DNA from 2 places in the Vibrio sp. SS-MA-C1-2 genome. Region 2 is predicted to be linked to the other one. Evidence: predicted binding sites of a transcription regulator. Region 2 holds the regulator's gene; the other holds the start of a gene.

Region 1 (16,032 bases), 360 kb from region 2:
ACCCTTGCGCCATCTTCACTAATGCTTCTTGCTCTTCCAAGCTTGAGCCACCTAAATCAGCACTGACATCAGGAAAATCAATGTGTAGCTGCGGCATAAACTCTTTATTGATCTCTTTGACAACTTTAGTCGGTTCAATAATATTAGTATTCACACTGGCAGTCACCGTTAAAGAGCGACGACCATCAGCACGATTAATGGATGCGGCTGACTTACCTAATTGAATATCAGCCACAGAAGAGAAAGGAATCGCCGTGCCATCTGGCGTTCGAATCAACATATCCTCTAAATGGCCAATCGTCGTACGTTGATTTAGAGGGAAACGAATCATCACTTTAACTTCTTCTTTATCCCTTAAAATTCGTTGCGCTTCATAACCATAAAAGGCATAACGAACCTGACTAGCTAAATCATTTAAGGTTAATCCACGTGCCTCTGCTTCAGGTTTTATGCTCAGTTGAATTTCATTATTACCCGAGGAGTAATCATCAGAAATATCGTATAAGCCCGCATAGGTTGCTAACTGAGCTTGTAATTGTTCAGATGCTTTTGTCAAATCAGAGAAATTGTCTGAACGGAGCTTAAAAGTAATATTACTTCCTTGATCTTGCTCTCCTGCACTCACAGTTATTTTCTTAACCCCCACTAAATTAGGGATCTTATCTCGCCAAGCATCAGCAATCGACACACCATCAATCGAACGCTCTTCAGCTTTAGTCAGCTCGGCAAACATTAATAATGATGTGGTTGATGTTTTAGCAACAAAGTCATGCTTAATAACAGATGCACCTGTCTCTTTAGTGAGTTCATCATCCATATCGTACAACGCTTGCTCTATTAATTTTGCAGTTGCAACCGTATTATCATCGGAACTGGAGCTATCCATCTCAACATTGACTTGAATAAAATCAGAGGGGATTTCAGGGAAAAACACCCAACGAACCTTACCGCTGACCACCAAGGCTACGGCTAAAATCAAGCCACCGACAAATACTGCAAGAACATTATAACGTTGAGTAATACACCCTTGTAGTAAGCGACGATAACGAGTCTGAACAAATCGATCGACACCAAGGTTAAACTTGACTTTAGCGCGATAGATAACATTTTTCGGGGGGATTTGGCCAGTTTCATATGAGCTAAGTGAGCAGGAAGAATTAATTTGGATTCAACCAACGAAAAAATCAGACAGAGAATAACAACCCAACCAATAGAAGCGCTAATCGTTCCTAATGAACCACTGACTAACAACATTGGAATAAAGGCAACAATGGTGGTCAATACGCCAAATGTCGCCGGCGTTGCAATGTTATGGACGCCACGAACAACATTTTCAATCGTATGTCCATGTTGTTCAATCTCATAACTCACACTTTCACCAGTCACAATGGCGTCATCGACGACGATACCGAGTACCAAAATAAAGGCAAACAGACTCAAAAGATTAATGGAGAGAGAAAAAGGCTGATAAGGCATCAACATCGTCGCCCCAAGGAAACAGATAGGGAGTCCCATCATCACCCAAAAAGCGAGTTTAAGGTTCAAAAATAGCCCTAAAATTAAAAAGACCAAAATTGAGCCATACAACATATTCTCCTGCATCATGGTCATTCGACCTTCAAGGTAGAAGGTTAAATCCATCCAAACATCCATTTTCGCCCCAATAGGCAAAGCAGCACGATAACTATCCACCCATTGATTAACTTGGGTCGAAATATCTAATGCATTTTGATCATCGACACTGCTCACTTGAATCATAGCAGCGGGTTGACGATTAAATCGAACATAGCTTTTCCAATCAACAAAGCCATCGTTAATGGTTGCAACTTGAGATAAGAGAACGCGTCCGCCATCAGGTCGGCTTGCCACTACGATATTGGCAAAATCCTGCTGATTATAAGCTTGAGCTTTGGTGCGAAGCATAATATTGCCATCATTGGCACGGATAGAACCACCCGGCAAATCAAGTGAAGAACGTTGGACAGCTTGTGCAACTTGGGTGAATGTCAGTTGATACTCTCGTAACTTATCTTCTGTCACTTCAATCGAAATTTCATAATCTAAAGCGCCAATAATTTCAGCATTAGAAACGCCAGGAAGTTGGGTTATCTCATCACGCGCTTTTTTGGTAAGCTCTTTCATCTGGAAAGGGTTTAGATCACCATAGACCGAAACAAACAGCACCATATTCTCAGGTTTGACCTGAATAATACTTGGACTTTCAATACTATCGGGGAAAGTAGAGATAGCATCAACTTCGAGCTTAATTTCATCGAGAATATCTTTAGGATCATAGTTGTCCGAAACCTCAACGGTTACCGTTCCCGAACCATCACTGGCAATCGAGGTAATCTCTTCGATCCCTTGAATCTCTTTGATCGCCTCTTCGATCTTGATGTTAATGCCTTCTTCTATCTCTTCGGGTGCGGCTCCCGGGTAGGCAACAGAGACCCGTACAAAATTGAGTTCAAAGGAAGGAAAAACTTCTTTATTAATAGTAAATGCACTAAATATCCCACCAAGAATAAGTAGCCACATTAATAAATTAGCAGCGACGGAATTATTAGCAAACCAACCAATAATACCCCGATTGGTTTGACTCATACTCCCTCCTCCATATTGCTCTTATTTTCTTGCTCCAGAAGAGTCGGGCTTGCTTCGATAACAACAGGAGATTGATTTTCAGTCGCGTTTTCTAAGCTGTTTTTAAGTTGTACCTTGTCACCTTCAGCAATGGTACTCAACACAATTGAAGAGACCATTTCACCTGATTGCAAGCTATCCTGAATATACGCATTATCAATATCTTGATGAACAATATTAACAGGTTTAAAGTGAGCCGTTTGTTGCTCTGAAATCACCATTACCTTGCCATCACGAACAAGGTATCGAGGTAACGTAACAATATTTTTTATCTCTGGGCCTAAAATTGTCGCATTAACAAACGTGCCAAACTTTAAGATAACACTGTTATTTTTTTTACTCTTCTTATGATAAGGGTCAACAATTTCAGCAACCAGATAGGTCATCCGGTTAGTCTCATCCACCACGCCCTCGGAACGAACAATTTTGGCTTGCCATTTAAACTGTTGACCTCCTCGCTCTGCGGTTAACCTTACCTCAGAGTTCAATTCAAATCGTTGCTCAAAATTATTTATCTGTTTAGCGGTCAATGGCAACCTAATCTCTGCAATATCAGTACTGTAAATACGACCCACTTGGCTGCCAATCGTCAGATATTGTCCCATATCGATATTTTTCTCGATCACTAACCCTGAGTAAGGTGCTTTGATGACGGTACGGCTTACATTGCGTTCTGCTCGTTCTAATGCAGCACGCGCATAAGCGACATTCGCTTGCTCCTTTTGTAATTGCGGAACCCTTAAACCGAGTTTAGGCGCTTCTGATACGCTCACATGCTGCCAATCTTTTTTGGCAACTTCGACGCGCGCTTTCTCTTCTTCTAATTGTGCTAACGCTTGGGCTAATGAGGCTTTAGCTTGAATAAGATCCGTTTGGTAGTCGGCAACCTCAATTCTCGCAAGCTCATCGCCTTTATTTACATAACCACCTGCAATAAAGTTTTTCGAGAGCGCAACAATTTTCCCTTGAACTTCAGAAACAATATCTGTTTTGTGTTTGGCATTAACCACCCCATAAGAATCGATAGTTAATGGAATTGATTGAGGATTAACCGTGATCACATCGACAGTGGGAAGAAGCACAACGGGATCGGTTTTTATTGGTGGTGTTTTATTTGAGATCAACCACTTAGCGCCCAACCCAAAAAGAGCAAGAATAATAAAAGGGGAAGTACGCCTGATTAGCTTTTTTATATTCACAATAAGATCCTTATATTGCTAATTATTTTTATTATTTTTTAACTATTTATTTAAATTAAACAAGCTTAAATTCTTTATATATTATGACAGCATATCAGTGAAAATAATCCGCTGATTAACCACAATCTGAGTAAAAGTTCTTATTTCCTATAAAAAGAGAACCAATCACACTCTCTTTCTCTCATCATTTTATGTCATTTAAAAATAACCTGTCTTTTTATACAGTGACGGTTTTCAGACTTTCATTGCTGTGCGATACTCTATTGACTACGGCCAAATGAGAAGCGAGTAAAATGGATAAGATTGAAGTCAGAGGGGCGAGAACCCACAACCTAAAAAATATCAATTTAACCATCCCTAGGGATAAGTTAATTGTGATTACAGGGTTATCAGGATCCGGGAAATCATCTTTAGCATTTGATACTCTCTACGCTGAAGGACAACGTCGATATGTTGAGTCCCTATCTGCTTACGCCCGTCAATTTTTATCCTTAATGGAAAAGCCTGATATTGACCATATTGAAGGCCTTTCTCCTGCTATCTCTATTGAGCAGAAATCGACATCTCATAATCCTCGATCGACGGTAGGAACCATTACTGAGATTTACGACTATCTACGTCTACTTTATGCCCGTGTTGGTGAGCCTCGCTGCCCTGAACATGATGCCCCTCTAGCGGCTCAGACAATTAGCCAGATGGTTGATAATGTACTCACCGCCCCACAAGGCAAAAAGCTTATGCTGCTTGCGCCCATTGTTGATGGCCGTAAAGGTGAACATACTAAGACATTAGAAAACCTCGCTGCACAAGGCTATATTCGCGCCCGTATTGATGGTGAAGTTTGCGATCTTTCTGATCCACCCACATTGGAACTCCACAAAAAGCACACCATTGAAGTCATCGTTGATCGCTTTAAAGTCAGAGATGATCTTAAGCAACGCTTGGCTGAGTCCTTTGAAACTGCAATTACCTTATCAGGCGGAATCGTTAAAATAGGTTCCATGGATGATAAAAATGAGCCTGATACCTTATTCTCGGCTAATTTTGCTTGTCCGCACTGTGGCTACAGCATGCAAGAGTTAGAGCCTCGTCTCTTTTCTTTTAACAATCCAGCAGGCGCTTGTGAAACCTGTGACGGTTTAGGCATACAACAATACTTTGATCCTTCAAAAGTGATCCAAAATACTGATCTGAGTTTAGCTGATGGGGCGATTAAAGGCTGGGATAAACGTAATTTTTATTACTTTCAGATGATGAAGTCTTTAGCTGAACATTATCAGTTCGATATTAAAACGCCTTTTTCTCAACTTCCAAACAAGATCCAAAAAGTGATCTTAGAAGGATCAGGAAGAACTGAAATTGAGTTTAAATATACTAACGATCGTGGTGATTCTGTTATTCGTCGTCATGTTTTTGAAGGTATTTTAAATAATATGAATCGTCGTTATCGTGACACCGAATCAAACTCGGTACGTGAAGATCTTTCTAAGTTTATCGCCAATAAAACTTGCAGTGATTGTCAGGGTTCACGACTTCGTTCGGAGGCTCGTCACGTCTTTATCGATCAAACGCCAATTCATGATATTTGTGAAAAAAGTATCAGTGATGCGTTAGATTTCTTTAAGCAACTCGCACTCACCGGTCAACGAGCAAAAATTGCGGATAAAATCTTAAAAGAGATTAATGAACGCTTACACTTCTTGGTCAATGTCGGGCTTAATTACCTTAATCTATCTCGTAGTGCAGACACTTTATCTGGTGGTGAAGCACAACGTATTCGCCTTGCAAGTCAAATTGGCGCAGGTTTAGTTGGTGTGATGTATGTACTTGATGAACCCTCTATTGGTCTGCATCAACGAGACAATGAACGCCTACTCAAAACCTTAACCCATCTTCGCGATCTCGGTAATACGGTTTTGGTGGTTGAGCATGATGAAGACGCCATTCGAACTGCTGACCATATTATTGATATTGGTCCCGGAGCTGGGGTTCACGGTGGTGAGGTTGTCGCAGAGGGCGATTATAAAACCATTATTAATAGTGAGCGTTCATTAACGGGCGATTATCTATCAGGTAAGAAAAAAATTGAAGTGCCGACTGAACGTACGGTCATGGATCCAGAAAAAGTGGTCACGCTTTATGGCGCTAGTGGCAATAATCTGAAAAAGATCGATGCTACCATTCCAGTGGGTCTTTTTACTTGTGTCACTGGCGTGTCAGGCTCAGGAAAATCAACGCTGATTAATGACACCTTCTATCCTCTAGCTCATCAGCAATTAAATGGTGCAACGACGGGTGAAGCCTCTCCTTACAAGAAGATCGATGGTTTAGCGCACTTTGATAAAGTTATCGATATCAACCAGAGCCCAATCGGACGAACTCCTCGTTCAAATCCTGCAACTTATACTGGAATCTTTACTCCGATTCGAGAACTGTTTGCTGGTACCCAAGAAGCCCGAGCTCGTGGTTATAAACCAGGAAGATTTAGTTTTAATGTTAAAGGTGGACGATGTGAAGCTTGCCAAGGTGATGGCGTTATCAAAGTCGAGATGCATTTTTTGCCTGATGTTTATGTCCCTTGTGATACCTGTCATAGTAAGCGTTATAACCGTGAAACATTAGATATTAAGTACAAAGGCAAAAGTATTGATGAAGTCCTATCAATGACGGTAGAAGATGCACATACTTTCTTTGCACCAATCCCTGCTATTGCAAGAAAACTCAAAACTTTAATTGATGTTGGACTCTCTTATATCTGTTTAGGGCAAGCAGCAACAACCCTGTCTGGTGGTGAAGCTCAGCGTGTAAAATTAGCGAAAGAACTATCAAAGCGCAGCACAGGAAAAACCCTTTATATTTTAGATGAACCAACAACCGGGCTTCATTTCCATGATATTCAACTGCTGTTAACGGTACTTCATCGTCTCAGAGAAAAAGGCAATACTATTATTGTGATCGAACATAATCTTGATGTCATTAAAACTGCAGATTGGATTATTGATCTTGGGCCAGAAGGCGGTGATGGTGGGGGTAAAATTGTTGCATCTGGCACACCAGAAGAGGTAGCGAAAGTAAAAGGTTCTCATACAGCTCGCTTCTTAAAACCACTATTAAAATAATAATGCTGTGTTATTTGAAAATCTCAAGTTATTTGAGAAAACAAGTAACTTGAAGATCCAGATTACTTAAAAATCCAAAGCAAATAGCGCAATAAAAAATAAAAAAATGAAGCCTCATGAGCATAGACGGACTATGTGATTGAGGCGAATCAGTGCAACCAACAACCTAGCGACTTCAAGTATCAAGAGTATACTTTAGATTGAAGTTAAGCGTTAAATCAGCAACAATCAAAGAACTTATCATCATGGAGTGTGATTAATCTCGTGAGTATCCTGCATTTACGTGGTACAACATTAGCAGCAAGAGGCGTTCGAAAGCCATTGATAAAACCCTTAATTATTACATTAGGGCTATTCTTTGTTGCGGCTATGCACTTCTATATGCGGAATTTAGGGGGGACTGGACTTTCTCTTCCTTTTAACAGCTTTGGCTGGATCTTTATTGCCGCGGCTATCTCAATTGGTTTTATTGAAGCTGGCAGACAACATAAACTTCGTTATAACAGCTTAACCCTCAAACTGATCTTCTGCGCCATACTACTGACAATCCCTCTTAGTTATAGTAATGCTAATATTTCTGAAAGTTATCCTCGAATAGTCGGTCTATGGGCTGGTGTTCTATTCTTCTTTTCATTGCAGCAATTTTCATTTAACTACCGTCAGAAACAAGCAATATTATGGTTAATTATTGTCGCTGTTTGGATTGAAGCTGTATTGGGTTGGGCACAGTTTCTTCTTTTTGATAGTCGAAACAGTGGCGGTTATGAGCTATTGGCTAATCGCCCATATGGTATTTTCCAACACTCAAATCTTATGGCTAGCTTTCTTGCAACCGGGTTGGTTATTTCAGGTTATATGTTAGCCAGAGTACCGATGTATCGTGGGAAAATTAATTTTCGTCATACCCTATTACTAATCACTCCAATCCTCACTATTCCCCTACTTATCGTCCTATTTTCAAGAGTTGGCTGGATTGGTGCCTTTGTGGGTTCTCTGCTTTTAATCCCTTATTTAATAAAGTTTGCACCTAAAAAGCTTATCTATTTATGGGTGGCAACATTAGTTATCGCGGCAACGATGACTATTATTGGTGAGGGATATATCAATAGTGAAATACCCTCTCAACACTTAGGGTTTGAGAGTGCTCGTTGGTATACATTCCCACAAACCTTGCACCTCTTTGCTGAATACCCATGGATGGGGGTTGGTTATGGTAACTTTGAGTCTGCATACATTATTAATACCGCACAATGGCAGCAAGCAAATTATCTTCCATACTATGGCTTACCTGGCTTTACCCATCCTCATAATGAACTTCTTTACTGGATCTCAGAAGGCGGCCTTATTCCGTTAATGGCTTTGCTTTATGCGTCATGGTTAGTCTTATCTCGGATATTAAAAGCAGTAAAAGGGACACGTTTAGCTTTAGTCGCGCTTTTTTTCCCTATCGTTATTCATACGCAATTAGAGTTCCCTTTTTACCAATCGCTCCCTCATTGGGTCATCTTCATTGTTTTAATTTATTGGATTGATAGCCTTAATCCAAAACGTAAACAGTTTGAATTAAAACACTACCAGATAATGAAAGTCCTCGGTGTTATCTTATTTTCAATCACATTTCTTTTGATGGCGACAACCTTATACCAAGGCAGTTATGTGGTTCGTTATCAACAAGGGGATATTAGTTTAAATAAGCTAGAACGCCGTCTTCACACGATTATTATTTGGCAAAACTCCCTTGATCAGATTCAATATGAGAGCAAACTTGAACGTGGTATCGCATCACAAAACCGCCAGTTACTCGATGAATACATTGTCTGGGCGACAGAGCAGGCAAAAAGGCACCCTCGTCCTAAAATCTATCAACAGTTATTTAGAGCTCATCAAGCGCTTGGGCAACAACAGCAAGCTGAACTAATAAAGTTAGAAGGTAATTACCTCTTTAACCACTTTACTATCACCGATCCTGATTATCATCCAAGTAACGCTACAAAAACAACACCTAAGAATGTGTTAAAGACATTAACCGGGACATCTCAATAACGATAAATTACCCATTAACCCAATATAAGCATTGACATTTAATCAACAAATCATTATCAATTAGGTAATGGATAAAAATACCGATCTGAACTGAAATGACTGGATTAATTATTTCTCAATGGATTAGTAAAAAAATAAAGTGCTTAAATAGTTAAGGGAGTCGACATTGAAGCAACAAAATATAACCGTCGCTAAATTTGGTGGCACGAGCGTCGCTGATTTTACCGCGATGAGTCGCAGCGCCAGCATTATTGAAAATAACCCAAATACACGCTTAGTCATCATTAGCGCTTGCTCAGGAGTCACTAACCTATTAGTTGAACTCGCCTCTGGTATTGATACTGTAGAAAAACGAACAGATATTATTAGCAAAATTACCGCCATCCATGATTCAGTTTTAAGTAACTTAAACCAAGGATCTGAGCTAAAACCAACCATCGATTTATTGCTTGCCGATATCGCTCAATTTTCCGAGCAAGCTGCAAACAAAACCAGTGCTGAAATAACTGATCAACTCGTCTCTTGTGGCGAATTATTATCCACTCTCCTTTTTGCTCAACTTCTGAGAGAACGAGGAAACAATGCTGTTCGTTTTGATATTCGCCAGGTATTAAAAACAGACAGTCAGTTTGGTCGAGCGCTACCAGATATTGAACAAATCAAGAATCACTGTTTGGCCGATTTACGTCCAGCATGTGAAAACGCCATTGTTGTTTCTCAAGGTTTTATTGGTTCAGACCAAGAGGGCAAAACCACAACCCTTGGTCGTGGTGGTAGTGACTATAGTGCGGCGCTTTTAGCTGAAGGTATTAATGCGGCTTGTTTAGAAATTTGGACTGATGTTCCAGGTATTTACACCACCGATCCTCGAATAGCTCCTGCGGCACGACCAATTCCTGAAATTAGTTTTAGTGAAGCTTCAGAAATGGCAAACTTTGGGGCGAAAATTCTCCACCCTTCAACTTTGATCCCAGCAGTTCGTCATCAAATCCCCGTGTTTGTTGGTTCCTCAAAAGATCCAGAAGCAGGAGGAACTTGGGTAAAAGAGAAGTCAGAAACGCTACCATTATTCAGAGCGCTTGCACTACGTGGTAATCAGACGATGATAACCCTCCATAGTTTGAATATGTTTCACTCTTACGGTTTCTTAGCAGAAGTCTTCACTATCTTAGCGCAACATAAAATCTCCGTTGATTTGATTACCACATCAGAAGTGAGTGTGTCGTTAACCTTAGATCAACCAGATACCTGTGGAGGCTCGCCACAACTTCCTCAAGAGGCTTTTGATGAATTATCTAAGCTTTGTCGTGTTGAAGTCGAAAGTGATCTCAGTTTAGTTGCGCTTATTGGTAACTCAATGAGTTCAACTAAGGGAGCGGGAAAACAGGTCTTTGGTACATTGGAAGATTATAATTTACGAATGATTTGTTACGGTGCAAGTCCACATAACCTCTGTTTCTTAGTCAATGAAACCGATGCGAAAAATGTGGTAAAAGAGCTTCATCAAGCTCTGTTTGAATAAAAAAACAGATAAAAGCGTTAATATCTCTTATAACTTCCTCGTTGGAAATGTCTCGTTGGAAATGGAAGTATTAACGCTATTTTCTTTATCCAGTTAATCAAGCGATAATTGACTCAACTCTCTTGTGCTAACTCAAGAGCTAATTTCGCTTGCTGTCTTTCTTTGACTGCTTTCCAGCCTTCACCCGACTCTAATGCGGCGACTCTCTCTTGGTATTTATTACAAGCTCTTGCAATCACTGACTGAGGATCAATCCCCACCTCTTCTTCTAAGGCCAATAACAGGTTACTGTAGTCCCACAACACATCTGCTAATTCATCTTCTAAATAACAGCGGCGATTTTTAGGTAACTCTTCAGCGACTTCATCAACCTCTTTTTTGATCTCAACTAAATAGATATCAGATCGATTAGACCAATTATCTTTTTGATTAATCGTTGACTTATAACGTGCAATTTCCAATAGTCGATTTAAGTCATTCATCATTATCACCTCCATTAAGTTTTATACTTTTTATTTTAATGATGAGTATAAAATAAAAAAGGCTCTTATAAAAAGAGCCTTGCTGTTTAGTCTACAGATTAGGCGCTAGCCATTTATCAATATCACTCTGTTGCCAATCTTTTCGTTGTCGATACTCTTCAGCTTGATCCGGTTGAATCTGAGCCACAGCAAAATAACGGCTTTCAGGGTGAGAGAAATACCAACCTGAAACTGAAGCCCCCGGCCACATAGCAAAACTTTCAGTCAGCTTCATACCAATATTCTCTTCAACACCTAAAAGCTGCCAAATAGCTTCTTTCTCGGTATGCTCAGGACAAGCAGCATAACCCGGAGCAGGACGAATACCTTGATACTTTTCACGGATAAGATCATCGTTACTCAATTGCTCATCTGCAGCAAACCCCCACTGCTTGATTCTCACTTGTTGATGAAGATATTCCGCAAAGGCTTCAGCTAAACGGTCAGCGATGGCTTGTACCATAATCGCATTATAGTCATCTCCTGCCTCTTTATAGTGACGAGCAATATCATCCTCACCTACCCCGCCTGTTACAGCAAACGCACCTAACCAGTCAGCTTTGCCACTCGACTTAGGGGCAACAAAGTCACTTAAACAGTAGTTTGCCCCTTTGGCTTTTTTGGTCTGTTGACGTAAATGGTGAACGGTTTTAAGTACCTTATCGCGTTTCTCATCATAGTAAATTTCAATATCATCGCCAACACGATTCGCTGGGAAAATGCCACAGATACCATTGGCACTCATCTCACCATTTGATTCCAATTGATCGAGCATAGTATTGGCGTCATCAAAAAGCTTAGTCGCTTCCCCACCCACTAATGGATGGTCAAGGATTGCAGGGTATTTCCCCATCAATGACCACGTCATAAAGAAAGGCGTCCAATCAATGTATTTTCTCAACTCAGAAATAGGCTGATTCACAATCACCGTCGATTCGGTTGTCACTGGTTTTGGTGGCGTGTAGTTCTGCCAATCGATTGAATAAGCGTTATCTCTTGCTTGTTGCAGAGTCACAGGAACAGAAGGCTTACGCTTGCGGGCATGCTGCTCTCGAACGGTTTGGTGCTCAGCAGTTAATCGTTCAACAAATTGAGGTTTATGTTCTTCAGATAGTAATGAACTACAAACACCCACCGCGCGTGAAGCATTTGAAACGTAAGCAACAGGCCCATGATAGTTATGCTCAATTTTCACGGCAGTGTGTGCTTTAGAGGTTGTTGCGCCACCAATCAATAATGGGATATCGAATCCTTGACGCTCCATCTCTTTTGCCACATAAACCATCTCATCTAATGAAGGGGTAATGAGTCCACTTAGACCAATAATATCAACATTCTCTTCTTTAGCGACTTGAAGGATCTTATCGCACGGCACCATCACCCCAAGATCGATAATCTCAAAGTTATTACATTGCAGTACGACACCAACAATGTTCTTACCGATATCATGAACATCACCTTTTACCGTCGCTAATAAGATCTTACCGTTGCTCTGCCCCTGCTCTTTACTGGCATTAATATAAGGTTCAAGGTGGGCGACAGCTTGCTTCATTACTCGAGCTGATTTCACCACTTGAGGCAAAAACATTTTTCCCTCACCAAACAGATCACCGACAACATTCATCCCATCCATCAAAGGACCTTCGATGACATGTAAAGGACGTTCAGCATTTAAACGTGCTTCTTCAGTATCCTCGACAATAAATTCAGTAATGCCTTTAACTAATCCGTGTTCTAGTCGTTTTTCTACTGACCAACTTCGCCACTCTTGAGTTGAACTCTCTTGCTCTTGCTGCCCACTATCTCGATATTTATTCGCGATATCTAAGAGACGTTCAGTACCATCACTTCTGCGATTTAACACCACATCTTCAACCGCATCTTTTAACTCAATAGGAAGATCATCATAAATCGCTAACTGTCCTGCATTAACAATCCCCATATCCATACCAGCTTTAATCGCATGGTAAAGGAAAACCGCATGAATCGCTTCTCGAACAGGATTGTTTCCACGGAAAGAGAAAGAGACATTAGAGACACCGCCAGAGATCATCGCATAAGGAAGAGTCTGTTTAATTTCAGCCGTTGCTTCGATAAAATCTAAGGCATAGTTATCATGCTCTTCAATGCCTGTTGCCACTGCAAAAATATTGGGATCGAAAATAATATCTTCCGCAGGAAAACCGACCTTATCCACCAGCACATTATAAGCACGAGTACAGATCTCCACTTTACGAGCTTTGGTATCAGCCTGACCTTCTTCATCAAATGCCATCACAATCACTGCCGCACCATAGCGACGGATTAACTTGGCCTGCTGAATAAAGTTCTCTTCTCCCTCTTTAAGTGAGATAGAGTTAACAACACCTTTACCTTGAACACACTTTAACCCAGCTTCAAGGACATCCCATTTTGAGGAGTCAATCATGATTGGCACACGAGAGATATCAGGCTCAGAAGCAATTAAATTGAGGAAACGAACCATACACGCTTTAGTGTCGAGCATTCCCTCATCCATATTGATATCAATAATCTGAGCGCCACTTTCTACTTGTTGACGAGCAACATCTAATGCTTCATCGTAAAGTTCATCACGAATAAGACGTTTAAAACGCGCAGAACCAGTAACATTTGTTCTCTCACCGACATTGACAAATAACGTTTCAGCGGTAATGTTTTGTGGTTCTAAACCAGATAAACGACAGATAACGGGGAGATCAGCCGCAACCCTTGGCGTGACATTTGCTACCGATTCAGCGATAGCTTTAATGTGTTCTGGCGTTGTGCCACAACAGCCACCGACAATATTCACAATGCCACTCTCTGCCCACTCTTTAATATGGGCTGCCATCTCCTCAGGCTCTAAGTCATACTCACCAAAAGCATTTGGTAGACCGGCATTTGGATGCACAGAGACCGCACATTCACTAATATTCGAAAGATCAACCAAGTACTGGCGTAGTTCAGCAGGGCCTAATGCACAGTTCAAACCAAATGAGAGAGGGTTAATATGACGAAGAGAGTTATACAATGCTTCTGTTGTTTGCCCCGATAGCGTTCGTCCTGATGCATCAGTAATGGTGCCAGAGATCATCACAGGTAAGCGGCAATTAAGTTTTTCAAAAACAGATTCAATCGCAAAGGCCGCTGCTTTAGCGTTTAAGGTATCGAAGATGGTCTCTATCATGATGATATCAGCCCCGCCTTCAATTAAGGCTTTTGTTGACTCTTGATAGGCTTCAACGAGTGTATCGAAATCAATATTACGAAAACTGGGATCATTAACTTCTGGTGACATCGAGCAAGTACGATTTGTTGGTCCTAAAACACCGGCAACATAACGCGGTTTATCGGGTGTAATCGCACTCCACTTATCTGCAGCCTGACGGGCTAATTTTGCGGCTGCTAAATTAATTTCAGCACTGATGTCTGCCATCTCATAATCAGACATCGCAATGGAAGTCGCATTAAAGCTATTGGTTTCGATAATATCAGCGCCAGCTTCCAAATAAGCATCATGGATCTCAGTAATCACTTGTGGCTGAGTTAAGACTAATAGGTCGTTATTACCTTTGACATCTAAAGTCCAATTTAAAAAGCGCTCACCACGAAAATCGGCTTCTTCTAACTGGTAGCCTTGGATCATTGTCCCCATGCCACCATCAATAATTAAGATCCTTTGTGCTAAAGCATCTTGAATTTGTAACGTCCTATCACATTTGAATTGAGTACTCATCAACCCTTACTCCTTTATTTGATGGCATTAATTATTTTAGATATAAAAAGGTATTCTGCTTATATTTCTATCGCTAATCACCATCCTAACATATTAGCAACAGAAGTATAGATGGCTAAAAATAACAACGATCAGAAATGATTTTTAATTAATTGCTCTTTTTTATAGTCTTTATTGCAAAGTAGATCTATATTCTAGCTCTTTAAGTTATACCCTTATAATTGTGGTTGTTACGAAAGTGTTATTCTCACTTACTTGCCACTCATCAATAGCTCTAAAGCTTTTGGATATCAATCTAGATTAATCATCACTAGGAACGAAATATGTCGGTTTACAGTACACTCTGTTTTCTCGCCGCGATATCGATGTTTATCGCCTTTATCAACAGTAAAATTGGTAAAATGCAAACAACAATCGCCATTACTGCGGGTGCGATAATCCTCTCATTAGGCATTGTTATTGCTGGTCATAATGGCTGGTTTCATCTCGAAGAACTTGCTGAAAGCCAATTGGTTAAAATTGATTTTCAGAGCTTTCTTTTACAAGGTATTTTAGGATTTCTACTTTTTGCGGGTGGGTTAGGAATTAAACTTCCCCACATGAAAGATCAAAAGTGGGAAATTACCGCTTTGGCTTTAGGTGCGACTCTATTCTCTACTTTTTTTATCGGTATCGCTTTATGGGGTATCGTGCAACTTCTTGGGTTCCCACTTGATTTTATCTATTGTTTACTTTTTGGCGCACTTATTTCACCGACGGATCCCATTGCAGTTCTGGCTATTGTCAAAAAACTTGATGCTCCACGTCGAATCTCAACTCAAGTAGAGGGAGAATCTCTCTTTAACGATGGTTTTGGTTTAGTCATCTTTGTGACGTTATTAACCATTGCATTTGGTAGCGAAACACCCACTGTCGGTGGCGTGATTGAGTTATTTTTGCATGAAGCCGTTGGCGGGATCTTATATGGTTTTGTTTTAGGGCTTATCTTCCATTATTTAATCAGCTCTACCAATGATCACTCAATGGAACAGTTACTCACTTTAGGTATTCCTACTGCAGGTTATGCCTTTGCTGAAGTTATCCATGTTTCGGGTCCTCTTGCAATGGTCGTTTCGGGTATCATGATTGGTAACTGGACACGCTATATTGGCTTCTCTAAAGAGAGTGAAGATCACTTAGATCACTTTTGGGAATTGATTGATGAGTTCTTAAACTGCATATTATTCTTATTGATCGGTCTAACCATGCT
Region 2 (16,032 bases):
TCACCAGCCCTTCCCAATTATTGTCCATGGCTAACTGTGCTATATCAGCATCAACAAGTGCACGACGCAATGAACCACCGCCATCGACCAATAAAACACGCCCTTCACCATCTTGGTTTAAGGTTTCATTGAGTATGAGGTTATCTTCAAAGCATTTAATGGTGGTGATCTGTCCCCCAAAGGACGTTCGACCACCAAAAGAGCTAAACATGGGCTCAACCACATCAACTTGGTCAAGATAGATATCACAGAGTGCCGAGGTATTATATTCCATAAACTCACTTCTTATTGTTGCAAGAGAATGCGATGAATGTATATACCCTTCATACTTGAAGATGCTCGCTTGCTGACGGCTAGCAACGCCAATTATTTTAGGTATAGTAAAAGTATAACCTTGCTACTCTGCTTTTCAATGCAAACACTGTGGTTACTCTACATTAATCACATTGATTCTATTTGATGGTGCAATAATCGTTGAACTTTGGTGATCATTTCAGTGAAAAGAAGGTTAAATACTAAGAACCAGCCCGATAGAAAATAAGATATTAGTGATCAATGCACACTTTACAATGACTCCCATCATCGGTCGGATTGCTTCTCCGTTTGTTGATTGGTATACCGCTCGGCCATGCTTTATCAGCATTGGAATTGCAAAAATAAATAGCCAGCCAATCGGTGAATGGATCTCTATTATTGCAAATAAGGCCAAACAAATAACGGCAGTTGAGAGTAAAATAACGTGGTATTTACGTCCCCAGGTTGGCCCCATTCTGACGATTAAGGTCATTTTCCCACAGGTTTTATCGTTATCAATATCTCTTAAGTTATTGATGTTAAGTACTGCAACGGCTAATAATCCGCAAGCTGTCGCGGGTAAGATAACCGACATATCAACATAACCTGTGTGTAGGTAATAAGTCCCTGCAACACCAAGCCAGCCAAAGAATATCAGAACTGAAATATCCCCAAGCCCTCGATAGCCATAAGGTTTAGTCCCCATTGTGTAAGTGATGGAGGCGATAATGGCAAAAACCCCCAACAAGATAAAACCGAAGATATCTGTTGGATTAGAGAAGGCTAAGCTAATTAGATAGAGACCACTGATGATAGTCAGCACGATCGTAAAGGCAATGGCTTTTTTCATCGAAGTTTGAGTAATCAAGCCGGATTGAATTGCACGTTGTGGGCCTAGGCGATCATCATTATCAGTTCCTTGAACTGCATCGCCATAATCATTAGCTAAGTTTGAAAGGGTCTGGAGCAAAATTGCAGTAATCAGAGCCATGATTGCGATGGAAAGAGAGAAGTGAGCTTGCCAAGCAGCGATAGCACTGCCGGTAATAATTGAGGCAATTGCAAGAGGCAACGTTTTTGGTCTTGCGGCATCAAGCCAGATAGCGAATGTTGATTGCATAAGATCTTTTCTCAAAAAATTAATAGCGGGTATTATTGTTATTTTTGACCTAATGAGCAAATTTAGCGAGAAAATAACCCATTTTTATTGAAAAAAGTGATAAATAGTAAGAATTACAGGATAAATTAGTAAAAAATCATAATATTTCAGGACTTATTATGAAGTTAGGCGCATAAAAAAATGACATGTTTATGATCTATATCAATCATAACAACATGTCATTTTTATTAATCGTCCTTTTAAATGATAGTTAAGTGGTAAATCACCACTTAATTCAGTTAAAAAACCCCAATATAATTAAATTAAAGAATAAAGCGACTGAGATCCTCATCTTCAACTAATTCGCCAAGTTGCTTCTGAACATAAGCGGTATCGATAGTGATCGTTGAGCCACTTTGCTCTGTTGCATCGAAAGAGATCTCTTCCATTAGACGTTCCATCACAGTATGTAAACGACGAGCACCGATATTCTCTGTTTTCTCATTTACTTGCCAAGCGGCATTGGCTAAACGTTCAATGCCGTCTTGAGTAAATTCAATATCAACATTTTCAGTCTGCATTAGGGCTTGGTACTGCTCCGTTAGTGAAGCATTTGGTTCAGTTAAGATACGTTTAAAGTCGTTGCTGGTTAGTGCTTCTAACTCAACACGAATCGGTAAACGACCTTGTAATTCAGGAATTAAATCTGATGGCTTGGCAACTTGGAAAGCGCCTGAGGCGATAAACAAGATATGGTCTGTTTTCACCATGCCATGTTTTGTCGAAACGGTACAACCCTCAACAAGTGGCAATAAGTCGCGCTGCACACCTTCACGAGAAACATCACCGCTATTGTTCGATCCTTTACAGATCTTATCAACTTCATCCAAAAAGACGATACCGCTATTTTCTACTGCATCGATCGCTTTTTCTTTTAGCTCTTCTGGGTTGACTAATTTCGCAGCCTCTTCTTCTGTTGCCAGTTTCAACGCCTCTTTTACTTTTAGCTTACGTTTTTTAGTGGTATCGCCAGATAGGTTTTGGAACATCCCTTGAAGTTGGTTGGTCATCTCTTCCATACCAGGAGGCGCCATAATCTCAACACCGACTTGTGGTGCTGCGATGTCCATTTCGATCTCTTTATCGTCTAGTTGGTGCTCACGTAGCTTTTTACGGAATGCTTGACGAGTGGCAGAGTTAGTATCGCTTTTCTCATTCTTTCCCCATGCATCACGTGCTGGTGGAAGAAGCGCATCAAGAATACGCTCTTCGGCATTCTCTTCTGCGCGGAAGCTCATTTTATCCATCTCTTGTTGACGGATTAGTTTAATCGCTGAGTCGGTCAGATCACGAATAATCATCTCAACTTCTTTGCCGACATAACCGACTTCGGTAAATTTTGTCGCTTCTACTTTTATAAATGGTGCATTTGCTAATTTGGCTAAACGGCGAGCTATTTCAGTTTTACCCACACCGGTTGGACCGATCATTAAGATGTTTTTAGGGGTGACTTCTGCACGAAGTTCAACGGGTAATTGCATACGACGCCAACGGTTACGCAGCGCGATAGCAACGGAACGTTTAGCGTTTGCTTGACCAATAATATGACGATCAAGTTCGTGGACGATTTCTCTCGGAGTCATTGTAGACATATTGGTAAACCCTATTTTTGGTTGCTATCGAGTTCTTCGATAGTTTGAGTATGGTTAGTGAATACACAGATATCACCGGCAATTTTTAATGCTTTTTCTGCGATAACTCGCGCATCTAATTCGGTGTTTTCTAATAATGCCATTGCCGCTGCTTGGGCGTAATTACCACCTGAGCCAATCGCAATAAGATCGTGCTCTGGCTGAACAACATCGCCGTTACCTGTAATGATGAGAGAGGCCGTATGATCGGCAACCACTAACATCGCCTCTAGTTTACGAAGCATGCGGTCGGTTCGCCATTCTTTGGCGAGCTCAACCGCCGCTTTAGTTAGATGACCTTGATGCATCTCTAACTTGCGTTCAAATAGTTCGAATAAGGTAAATGCATCCGCTGTTCCGCCAGCGAATCCAGCTAATACTTTGTTGTTGTAGAGACGACGAACTTTACGCGCATTGCCTTTCATTACCGTGTTGCCAAGGGAAACTTGCCCATCACCTGCAATGACCACTTTGTCATTGCGACGTACAGATACAATAGTAGTCACGAAATAACCTCACTCTTTTTTCTGGTGGAATCCAGCTTTGTCTATAACTGTAAGATTGGGGCAATGTTGAATATTTCAATGGCAACAGAAAGGAGAAATAAAAAATGGAGCAATTAATGCTCCATTTATTCGCTTATTTAGTCAAACTAATCTTTATGGTGGTTCGATTTTGAGTTAATCCCATTCCCAATACCAAATAGCGCAGGGGGTGATTTTTGCTCGTTGCAGTGTGTGGCGATCCTGCTCAGCCTTACGCTTTTGTGGGTATGGCCCTAAAATAATACGATACCACGTTCCCTTTGTGCCAGTGCTGGCTTTAACTTGACTGTTTAATCCTTGGAAGGCGATCATTGCTTTACGTTGTTCGGCTTGATCTTTGGATTTATAAGCGCCGCATTGCATCAAATAACGATGGGTGGAGCCTGTCTTATCGACCGCTTCTACTGTCACTTCTTTGTTTTCTAATTCTTCAATGTAGCTCCACTTTTCAGTCGGCTTGGGTGGTAAATTGTCACTCTCTTGTCGGCTTGGTTTGGGTTTAGATACCTCTTTGACAGGAACAGGGGTATCCTCAATCTGTGGTGCTGGTGATTGAGTCAACGAATAGAGCCCATAACAAAAAAGGGAGAGGAGAATAACAGCGAAGAGAATAAATTTGATCGAGACTCGACGTTGTGTTGCGACTTGCTTCTTTTTAGCGCTACTTTTTTTGTGGTAGTTTTCTTTTTTGCACGACCACGACGTACATAATCTTTAGTTGCCACTCAGCTTTAACATATCTTATCGGTAGTGTGATTTATCTAATAATAGTCATTTATATCGATACTGACTAGTGCCGATATAAATTAAATATCATTAGCTTATCGGAGTTGATACACTTTCTCGAATCACTAATTGAGCATCTAATAAACGAGATCCTTTACTCACCTCTTTTCCTTGTAGGATATCCAGTAACATTAACATGGTTTCTCTACCGATATCGTATCGAGGTTGTGATACTGTTGTTAATGCTGGCTCGCAATACTCAGCAAAAGTAATGTCATCGAAGCCGATAATGGAAAGCTCTTCAGGAATTTTAATACCAAGTCTTTTTGCTTGCTGCATTGCACCAATGGCCATCATATCATTGTGACAAAATAGAGCGGTTGGTGGCTCGGGAAGTGTCAATAATGTTGATGCAGCGTGAGCACCTGAAGCAAAACTGAAATCACCTTCAAAAATATACTCTGGGTTTGGTGTAATACCGTAACGATGAAGTGCTTGCTCATACCCTTGATGACGGAAATGGGAAAGAGAGGCAGAAGATGCCCCCATAATCGTCGCAATACGTGTGTGACCTTTTTGAGTGAGATAATTAACAGCTTCAAATGCTGCGGTTAAATTATCGATATGAACGGTTGGGATCTCCAACTCTGGATTATATTCACAAGCCATCACCAGTGGTGGATAGTTTTTTTGCTCAGGCTTGCTAATGTCAAAAGGAAGATCTGAACCAAGAAGTAACATCCCATCAGCTTGTTTCGTATAAAAGAGATTTGCAAAGGCGTTATCTTTGGTGGTGTGTTGGCTACTGTCACCTAATAAGACTAAATAACCATGATCCATCGCTGCATCTTCAATACCACGAATAATCTCACTAAAGTAGGGATCACAGATGTCAGGGATAAGTGCAAGAATAGTTTTTGATTCATTACGGCGTAGGTTACGGGCTAATGAGCTAGGAGAATAACCCGTATTAATTACCGCTTGCTCTACTTTATGTCGGGTTGATGTTGAAACTTTATCTGGATCCATTAATGCTCTAGATACGGTTGCTGTTGACACGCCAGCTACCTGTGCAACATCCTTCATTGTCGCCATAATTATCATTCCTCTATATATAAACCTGCATAATAAGCCCACATTTAATATGGTTGTTTTATGTGCTATTGAAACACCATACTAACAATTGTCGATAATTCTAAACATGAATTGCTTAACATAACGTCAATTTTTGATGTGATCCCGATCTCGTTATAAAGAAATTATTAATTTTTTAATATGTGAAATATTTTATTTTCAGTAACTTAGCTCATATCTTGTGGATCGATATCAATCGTCCAGCGTACTTTTTTAGCTAAAGGAAGCAAACTAATCGCAGGCTTAGCGCTGGCAATGATTTGCTGCATTTTTGTTCTGTTAGGGGTTTGGAGGATCAGTTGCCAACGATATTTTCCTGCCCGACGCGCTAATGGGGCTGGAATTGGACCTAATACGGGCGTATTAACATCGTATAACGGGTGACTTTGAAAGATCCCTTTGATTTGCTGTAAGAGTTGCTCAACACTGTCACTGTCATTTGATTCTGCTCTAAAAAGTGCCAGTTGGACGTAAGGTGGCAGCATTGTCTGCTGTCTTTCTTGTAGCACGGTTTGGCTAAATGCAGGATAGCCTGACGTTAATAGTGTCTGTAATAATGGATGTTCAGGTTGATGAGTCTGCAGTAATACGGTTCCTGGTTTGCTGGCTCTTCCTGCACGACCGGCCACTTGAATAAAGAGTTGAGCTAATCTTTCTGGTGCTCTGAAATCGCTACTAAATAGCGCGCTATCTACATCAATTAAACCGACTAATGTAACGTTGGGAAAGTGGTGACCTTTTGCTAGCATTTGTGTACCAATCAGGATCTGATACTCATTATTATGAATCGCATTGAGATGGCTTTCTAACTCTCCTTTACGGCGAGTATTATCTCTGTCGATACGAATCGTTTTATATTCAGAGAAAAGCTCATTCAGTTGTTGTTCTAACTGCTCTGTCCCGACACCTACAGGCTGTAATTGTGTTGAACCACAGCTACCACACTGGTGCATAACAGGGCGTTGAATACCACAATGATGACAGCAGAGTTCACGATTATGTTGGTGATAAGTGTAGTGAGTATCGCAACGTGGACAATCTGCAATCCAACCACATTCATGACAGATAATCGTCGGTGAATAGCCTCGACGATTTAAGAACAACATCACTTGATTACCGGCATTAAGATGTTTTCTCATTTCAGCCAACATAGGTGCAGAAAGCCCAGCTTGAAGATAGAGACCTTTGACATCGATGATCTGATAAGTAGCAGCAATCGCATTTCCGGCGCGTTGTGATAAAACTAAGGAGTGATATTTACCTGTTTGAACATTATGTAAGGTTTCAATACTCGGCGTTGCTGAGCCTAAAATAATAGGAACTTTATGCTGGTTAGCCCGAAATACTGCCAGATCTCGAGCATGATAACGTAGGCTATCTTGTTGCTTGTAAGAGCTGTCATGTTCTTCATCGATAATGGCGATACCAAGGTCAGCAAAAGGAACAAAGAGGGCAGAGCGAGTACCTAATACTATTCCAACTTGATTATCTCTGGCATCTAACCAAGCTTGAAAACGTTCGGTATCATTTAAACCGGAGTGAATAACGGCAATTGGCACATTGAATCTGCGCTGAAAGCGACTAATGGTTTGCGGTGTTAAGCCTATCTCCGGGACTAATACTAACGCTTGTTGACCTTTTGCGAGCACAGACTCAATGACATTAAGATAAACCTCTGTTTTCCCTGAACCTGTCACACCATCTAATAGATAACAAGCAAAACTGTTTTGTGCATTGATGGTTGCGACCGCTAATGATTGCTCGTGGTTTAACCTTGGTTTCTCTTCTGTAACAGCAAGGTACTTATGCCATTGACAATCGCTAGCCGCTTCTGAAAAAGACTCAACCCATCCTTTTTTTCAACAGCCTTTAAAGTAGCGGTGCTGATCTCCTCTTCTATCAACTGTTGATGCTCAACGGGACGATTGGCCAAACGAGTTAAAATAGCCACTTGTTTTGGCGCTCTTTTTAGTGCGGTTAATGGTTGTTCTCTGCCTTGTTCTGTTAATCGCCATAAACGAAGCGAACTGCGTGTGGCAGGTTTCCCTTTTTTAAGATAACTCGGAAGTGCATTGGCAAAGGTTTCACCTAAAGGGTAGTGGTAATAATGACTTGCCCAACGCAAAAGAGAATAGAGCTTTTCTGGCCAAATAGGTTGTTGATCTAATGCGTCAATAATGGGTTTTAGCTTATCAAGGGAGAAATCACTTTTATCATCAACCGCAATGACAATACCAACCAACTTTTGTCGTCCAAATGGCACTAATACTCGTCCACCAATGACTGTAGAAAGATGTTGGGGAATTAAGTAATCAAAGTTGCGATCAAGAGGTACAGGTAGAGCAACATGGGCGATATTGGGCATAAAAAATATGGCTACCTAACAGTCAATAAAAGTGAAAAAAGTAGGGTATTGTATTATCTCTTTTATATTAACAGAGATAAATTAAGGTGAAACCGGTAAATAAGTCATTAATCGTTAAGATAGGGAAATAAAAAGCAGTAAAATAGTTGATCGAAATTGAGCAATTGATTACAATCCTGCGCCTTACATATTGTAAATTTTTTTAATGACGTACGGTGTCCGGCTTTGGATCGGAAGAGCGGTACGGCCTTTATATTGAGGTAACACCATGAAAACAGGTATCCATCCTGAGTACACTGCAGAAACTGCAAAATGTTCTTGCGGTAACACATTTGAATTCAACACTACTCTAGGTAAAAGCATCAACCTAGACGTATGTGACAAATGTCACCCATTCTACACTGGTAAGCAACGTGTTGTTGATACTGGTGGCCGTGTTGATCGCTTCAACAAGCGTTTCGGTATGGTTGGTAAAAAGTAATTTTACCCGAATACATAAAAAAAGGATGCTGATGCATCCTTTTTTTTATCTGTCATTTAAGCGTTGAGTCGTTAGTTGTTCAAGATCTGGTACTAAGACTAATTATTCGTTTGTATCTGTATCGAGTAATCCCATTTCATTCATCATATTTTTTGCTTCTGCTGGAAGGTCTTCAATACGATCTTTACGAATATCATTATCCGTTGGCAAAGGTTGTCCGGTGTAGGCGTGAAGAAAAGCTTCACAGAGCAGCTCGCTATTGGTTGCATGGCGTAAATTATTCACCTGACGACGTGTGCGCTCATCCGTTAATATCTTCAATACTTTTAATGGAATTGAAACAGTGACTTTTTTTACCTGCTCGTTTTTCTTTCCATGTTCCGCATACGGGCTAATATATTCGCCATTCCATTCAGCCATGTTACACCTTCTCTACAATCATTTGGGTTACTTGAGGCAATTTCGTCCAGATAACGATTGCCATTTTTTCGATATGATGAATTTTAACGGTATTTCTCGCTTTAAGCAAAGACATATAGACGTCTAGATTGTTGACGGTTTAAATAAAGCTGGTAATGTTATGTTTTACTCTTTAATTAGGGTAATTTATTTTGAGTATATTAATATTTTATTAATGAGGAAGGGATAACTCATGAAAGAGAAAAAACTAGCGACTATTGCCGTTCGAACCGGTATTGAATCTGATACGCAACATAACGCGGTTGTTCCACCTATTTACTTGAGCTCTAACTATAGTTTTCCTGAGTTTGGTTCTGTTCCTCAGTATGATTATTCACGCTCAGGTAATCCAACCCGTACCTTATTGGCTAAAACCTTAGCTGACCTTGAGCAAGGCGACGGTGCGGTTGTGACCAATTGTGGTATGTCTGCCGTTAACTTGGCAGCTTCGTTACTCTCTGTTGGCGATCTTATTATTGCGCCGCATGATTGTTATGGCGGAACTTATCGTCTGTTTGATGTCAGAGCAAGAAAGGGTGATTTTAAGGTTCTTTTTATCGATCAGAGTGATGAAGAGGCGTGGCAACAAGCATTGGCACAAAACCCAAAGATGATCTGGTTAGAAACGCCCTCAAACCCGCTGTTACGTGTTGTTGATATTGCTGATATCTGCCAAAAAGCGAAACAATTAACTGATTGCCGAGTGGTGGTTGATAACACGTTCCTCTCTCCGTTATTGCAACAGCCATTAACTTTAGGGGCGGATCTAGTTGTTCACTCCACAACAAAGTACATTAATGGTCATTCAGATGTCGTGGGTGGTGTGGTGGTTTCTAAAACGCCTGAAGATACTGAACAGCTAATTTTTATGGGTAACTGCATTGGCGCAACCAGTTCACCATTTGACTCATATTTGACACTACGTGGTATTCGAACCTTAGCCGTGAGAATGAGAGGTCATGAAGAGAATGCCGCTAAAGTTTTAACTTTGTTAGATCAACACGCTTTGGTCGAAAAAGTGTATCATCCAAGTATAGTGACGCATCCTGGCCATGAAATTGCGAAAAAACAACAAACGGGTTTTGGTTCAATGATAAGCTTTGAGCTTAATGGCAGCGAAACACAATTAAAAACATTTATCTCTGAGCTGAAATTATTTTCACTGGCTGAATCATTAGGTGGTGTTGAAAGTCTGATTGCTCATCCACGTACCATGACGCATCGTGCTATGTCAGATGAAGCTCAAGAAGAAGCTGGATTGTCACCAATGCTGCTACGCCTCTCTGTAGGTTTAGAAGATGGTGATGATTTAGTGGCAGATTTAACTCAAGCATTAAATAAAGCAATTCAATAGGACAAAACCATGCTAACTGAATCTACGATATTGTCTCAACCTACCGCAACCAGAGAGCTGCATAAGTTTGGTGGCAGTAGCCTTGCTGATCCTATCTGTTTTCAGCGTGTTATCTCTATCTTGACTGAGTTCTCGACTAGCGATGATCTTATCGTAGTTTCAGCTGCTGGTGACACCACTAATCGTCTGCTTGCATGGTTAGATACGCGTATTGAACACCCTGATCTTGCTGAGCAGCAATTAACTCAACTCTATGAATTCCAAAAGGGTTTAATTGAGCAGTTATTGCCGATTGAGCAAGCGAAAGATCTCACTACTCGACTACAGAGTGACATTACCGAACTGAAAAGTTATCAGAATCGCGCACTTTCTGAATCAAAAACCGCAACGATTATTGGGTTTGGTGAATGCTGGTCTGTTCGATTGTTGAGTGCATTACTTAATGTAAATCAACTTCCTGCGACGACGTTAGATTCACGACTCTTCTTACGTGCTGAGAAAGCGGTTCAGCCTGAGGTGAATCGTGGGTTATCTTGGCCTCTATTGATGGAGCAATTGACTCAGCATCATGGCCATCGAATTGTGATTACGGGCTTTATGGCGCAGAATCAAGCGGGAGAAACGGTACTTTTAGGACGTAATGGTTCTGATTACTCTGCTACGGTTATTGGTGCATTAGCTGAGGTCTTAAAAGTGACGATTTGGAGTGATGTTGCCGGCGTTTTCAGTGCCGATCCACGCAAAGTGAATGATGCTTGCCTATTACCGTTATTGCGATTGGATGAAGCGAATGAGTTAGCTCGCTTAGGCGCTCCTGTCCTTCATCATCGTACATTACAGCCTATTGCCCAAAGCACGACAGATTTAATGCTGCGCAGCAGTCATCGTCCTAATGTTGGCTCAACGAAGATTGAAAGAATATTAGCCAGTGGATGTGGGGCGAAAATAGTGACGGCATTAAATAATATTGCGGTGATCGATATTCAAATTCCTGAAAGTCACGATTTCGCCCATAATAAGATAGAACTAGAGCAGTTATTAGCTCACCATCAACTTTCTCCTTTAGTGCTGCATACCGATGAACAACAACAGGTTATCTCTGTCGCTTATAAGCAGGATTTAATGGCGAATGTGCACGATATTATCGTAAAAAGCAGTATTGATGGCGAAGTATCTATAAAAGAGCAGTGTGATCTTATTGCGATTGTTGGTGCGGGGGTGAGTAAGAATGAGCACCACTGCCACTTCTTTTATCAGCAGTTAGCCCAAGAGTCTGTCGACTTTATCGCGATGAGTGAAACTGAATTAAGTCTGATTGCCGTACTATCAACGAGTGATACCGATCGTTTAGTCTCTCATATTCATTCTGCGGTATTTCAAGCAACAGCAGACTAGTCGATCTTATTATTTAGGGTATCGACTACTGATGCTCTTTAATCGTAGTTTTAAAAACAGAGTGATTGTTAAGGATATTAATCATCTTTGTTATTTTTATTATCAATGAGCATTGACATCCTCTCTACATCGCGTAATGTTGTAGCCATATAGACGTCTAAAATGATTTGTAAGGACGTTGGCATTTCAATAAATTAAGGATGATCATTATGGCGTATTCACATGTAAGCCAATTAGATGCATTAAATCAGAATATCGCCGATCTTAATGGTGATATTAATGTTTCTTTTGAGTTTTTCCTCCAAGTAATGAAAAGATGGAGCAGACATTATGGCAATCTGTTCATCGGCTTAAATCTCTAAAACCTAAGTTTGTCTCGGTCACTTATGGTGCTAATTCTGGTGAGCGCGAAAGAACCCACTCGATTATTAAAGATATTAAATCTCAAACGGGGTTAATTGCCGCGCCTCACTTAACGTGCATTGATGCTTCAAAAGATGAATTAAGAACATTAGCGAAAGATTATTGGCAGAGTGGGATTCGTGATATTGTCGCACTTCGTGGCGATCTTCCGCAAAATAGTACTATTCCTGAGCTATATGCGTCAGATCTTGTTGCTCTACTTAAAGATATCGCTGATTTTGATATCTCGGTGGCGGCTTATCCTGAAGTTCACCCTGAAGCAAAAAGTGCCCAAGCAGATTTAATTAACTTAAAACGTAAAGTTGATGCTGGAGCAAATCGTGCGATTACTCAATTCTTCTTTGATATTGAAAGCTACTTACGGTTTAGAGATCGCTGTGTCACTGCAGGAATTGATGTGGAAATTATTCCGGGCATTTTACCTGTTTCTAATTTTAAGCAGTTACAGCGCTTTGCAGCAATGACTAATGTCAGAATTCCTGCATGGATGCAGACTCAGTTTAGTGGTTTAGATGATGATCCAACAACACGACAACTTGTTGGTGCTAATACGGCGATTGATATGGTCAAAGTGTTAAGTCGTGAAGGCGTGAAAGATTTCCATTTTTATACCTTAAACCGCTCTGAACTCACTTATGCTATCTGTCATATGTTAGGCGTGAGACCTGAGCTATCGCTTGAACCATCAGTCACTGAGACGCCAAAGATTATTACAACGGTTTAAGCTCATTAGTTCGGTATTATCCAATCAAGTGATATCAGAGTGGGTAAATACAAAAAAAGTCAGGTTAATCAATTCAATTGATCACCCTGACTTTTTTCATTTTTGACTGTTCATTGGCTCTAGCTTTTATTATTAATAATGAAAACGAGCGATGAAAAGTCAAATTATGCAACGTTAGCCGTGCTGTTTTCGTAGCTATCGATAGCACTAAGCTCTTCTAGAGACTCTTCTGCCCAGATGATCCACGATTGGTGTTGTAGAATACCACGGCGTAGTGTTAGACGATCTAAACGTGCTTGACGATCGAGCATTTTATAGTTGCTGTACTGACTCTCTTCGATCGCACGATATTGTGCAAGCGTTTGTGTTGATTCATTAATAAATTTCAGTAGATGCTTACGCATTGGTTCTGAATCATTAACGCTACAAGCCAATAATTTAGCGGATAGTTCATCACGAATCGTTGGGTAAGAGATTTCCTTTTTTAACCACTCCTGTAGATTCTGACGACCAAGTTCAGTAATTGAATAAACTTTGCGATCTGGCTTACCATCTTGTGGTTGTAGTTCGCAAGTTACCAGTCCTGATTTTGCCATTTTATTTAGCTCGCGATAAACCTGCTGGTGGCTCGCTTTCCAATATTCACCGATGTTCTGGCTAAATTGTTTAGTGATATCGTAGCCAGTAGAGGCATCTTTGCTGAGTGCTGTAAGTATTACGTGAGGTAGTGACATTTATCTATCATCCATAATTGATTTAAAGTTAAAAAGAAAATTTGAATAAAGGGGAATATTAAGAGAGTTCAAACTTTATATTTTTTAAGTTTTAGCTGTAAATCACTAAGGCCATCTACAAGATACATAGGCCTGAATCTTGGAAAGTTGGAGTAACAGGTGTGGTCAGTGATTAATCTAATTAATCTCATCGTTTACACTTGTTGCTATAACTTTTATAAGCAATCCTTGCTTTCTACTTTTTAATAATCCCTATAATAACAAGAAGATATATTACATTATATTTAAATGTAGTACATGAACTCTAGATGATATCGAGTAACTTTCTTCATAAAATGTGATATTTCGACAGTTTTCGATCAAAAAAATGGTCTTACCAATTGATAAGACCATTTTATGCGCTAGATTTCAGATTAAATTACTGGGTTTATTAGCCAGTGTTACGCATTCCTGCTGCAATTCCTGCAATTGTTACCATTAATGCCTCTTCCATCTCGTGAGATAGTTCATCCTGCTGTCGAGTACGGTAGAGTAATTCGGCCTGTAACATATTTAATGGCTTAGTATAGATATTACGTAGTCGGATTGATTCAGCACCCCAAGGGTTCTCTTCCATTAAGCTTGCTGTGTTTTCTATAGTTAATACTGCTTTAATATCTTTTGTTAGCTGCTCTCTTAAATTGACACCAAGTGGCAAGAACTGCGGTTCAACAAGACGCTCATCATAATAGCGAGCAATTTCGCTGTCAGTCTTGGTATAAACCATCTCTAGCATACCAAGGCGAGTTGAGAAGAATGGCCATTCACGACACATCTCTTCTAGTAACTGGCGGTGACCTTTATCAATTGAGTATTGAATCGCTTCACCAGCACCTAACCATGCAGGAAGAACTAAACGGTTCTGACTCCATGCAAAAATCCACGGAATTGCTCGTAAGCTCTCTACGCCACCGTTTGGATTACGTTTTGCAGGGCGAGAACCTAGTGGTAGTTTACCTAACTCTAATTCTGGGGTTGTTGCTCGGAAATAAGGCACAAAATCAGGTTCTTCTTGCACAACTTTTCGGTATGCTTCACAAGATATTGCGGAGAGTGATTCCATTAAATCACGCCACTCTTGCTTAGGTTCTGGTGGCGGGATTAAGTTGGCTTCAAGAATAGCGCTGGTGTAAAGGCATAGACTATTGATCGCAACATCAGGAAGACCTAACTTAAAGCGGATCATTTCACCTTGTTCTGTTACACGTAAACCACCTTTTAAGCTTCCTGGTGGTTGAGAAAGTAGTGCCGCATGAGCTGGTGCGCCACCACGACCAACCGTGCCACCACGACCGTGGAATAAAGTCAGTTTCACATTAGCTTCTTCACAAACCGTCACTAACTCTTCCATTGCACTATATTGTGCCCAACCCGCAGACATCACACCGGCATCTTTAGCTGAATCAGAGTAACCGATCATTACCATTTGGAAGTTTTTAATAAAACCACGATACCAATCGATGCTCAATAGTTGAGACATTACAGATTTCGCATTATTTAAATCATCTAATGTTTCAAATAACGGGCAAACATCCATACGGAAGTTACAACCCGCTTCTTGTAGTAACAGGTGAACGGCTAAGACATCTGATGCGGTTCTGGCCATTGAAATAACATAAGAGCCAAATGCTTCTCTTGGCTGTTTTGCCATAATCTTACAGGTGTCAAAAACTTCTTGAATGTCAGGTGATGGTTGCCAGTTTCTTGGTAGTAATGGCCGTTTTGATGAAAGTTCTTTAACAAGGAAAGCAATTTTATCTTGCTCACTCCATTGGTTGTAGTCACCAAGACCTAAATAGCGAGTTAGTTCTGCAATCGCATCTGAATGACGAGTACTTTCTTGGCGAACATCTAAACGAACCAGATTAATACCAAAGCAACGTACACGACGGATAATATCGAGTAACTGACCGTTAGCGATGATGCCTAAGCCGCTATCGTGCAGTGATTGATAACAGAGAGTAAGAGGTTCCCATAACTGCTCAACATGAGTAATCACTTCAAGATTAGGCGCATGTTCATTCTTTAGCTGAGCATTAATTACCGTTAAGGTGTTATTTAGCTGCGTGCGGAGTATTTTTAATACCGCACGGTAAGGTTCGTGTTGATTTTCACTGTAGTTTGCCAGTTCTTCATTACACTGAGTCATTGATAGCTCATCAATTAACTCTTGAATATCATTAAGGTATAACTCTGCGGCTTTCCAACGAGAGAGTAAGATAACTTCTTGGGTCACTTTTGACGTTACAAACGGGTTACCATCACGATCACCGCCCATCCAAGATGAGAAATGAACTGGGCGAGCATCGATTGGCAGCTTAATATCTAAACGTTCTGTTAATTTATCGTCAAGCTCACGAACAAACTCAGGAACGGCTTGCCATAATGAGTTTTCAATAACCGCAAATCCCCATTTTGCTTCATCAATGGGAGTTGGACGTTGTTTGCGAATAACATCAGAGTGCCAAGATTGATAAATTAACTGCTCAAGACGTAGCTCAGTTTTCTTGCGTTCTTTTGGAGATATTTCACTGAGCTCTAAGATAGAGAGACATTTGTTAATCTCAAC

What was found. The regulator MetJ, encoded in region 2, represses methionine synthesis genes. The targets are predictions, from matches to a motif close to TTAGACNTNTANANGTCTAA.
Region 1: metH (methionine synthase) is a predicted target of MetJ. The motif match lies at 14,883-14,902, and genes of this name have one in related genera.

Annotation. Positions count from the first base shown of each region.
Region 1 covers NZ_CP090981.1:793,753-809,784, reverse strand. The annotation lists gene L0B53_RS19385 (efflux RND transporter permease subunit) at 1-1,021, opposite strand, end outside; gene L0B53_RS19380 (efflux RND transporter permease subunit) at 976-2,604, opposite strand; gene L0B53_RS08335 (efflux RND transporter periplasmic adaptor subunit) at 2,601-3,842, opposite strand; gene uvrA (excinuclease ABC subunit UvrA) at 4,136-6,961, shown strand; gene L0B53_RS08325 (PglL family O-oligosaccharyltransferase) at 7,226-9,004, shown strand; gene lysC (lysine-sensitive aspartokinase 3) at 9,171-10,526, shown strand; gene L0B53_RS08315 (MazG nucleotide pyrophosphohydrolase domain-containing protein) at 10,640-11,008, opposite strand; gene metH (methionine synthase) at 11,100-14,783, opposite strand; gene L0B53_RS08305 (sodium:proton antiporter) at 15,107-16,032, shown strand, end outside.
Region 2 covers NZ_CP090981.1:434,877-450,908, reverse strand. The annotation lists gene rraA (ribonuclease E activity regulator RraA) at 1-274, opposite strand, end outside; gene L0B53_RS06635 (1,4-dihydroxy-2-naphthoate polyprenyltransferase) at 509-1,414, opposite strand; gene hslU (HslU--HslV peptidase ATPase subunit) at 1,717-3,045, opposite strand; gene hslV (ATP-dependent protease subunit HslV) at 3,057-3,590, opposite strand; gene L0B53_RS06620 (SPOR domain-containing protein) at 3,765-4,190, opposite strand; gene cytR (DNA-binding transcriptional regulator CytR) at 4,446-5,450, opposite strand; partial or broken gene priA (primosomal protein N') at 5,657-7,854, opposite strand; gene rpmE (50S ribosomal protein L31) at 8,123-8,335, shown strand; gene metJ (met regulon transcriptional regulator MetJ) at 8,438-8,755, opposite strand; gene L0B53_RS06595 (O-succinylhomoserine (thiol)-lyase) at 8,988-10,148, shown strand; gene L0B53_RS06590 (aspartate kinase) at 10,158-11,543, shown strand; partial or broken gene metF (methylenetetrahydrofolate reductase) at 11,753-12,690, shown strand; gene L0B53_RS06580 (PadR family transcriptional regulator) at 12,855-13,424, opposite strand; gene ppc (phosphoenolpyruvate carboxylase) at 13,855-16,032, opposite strand, start outside.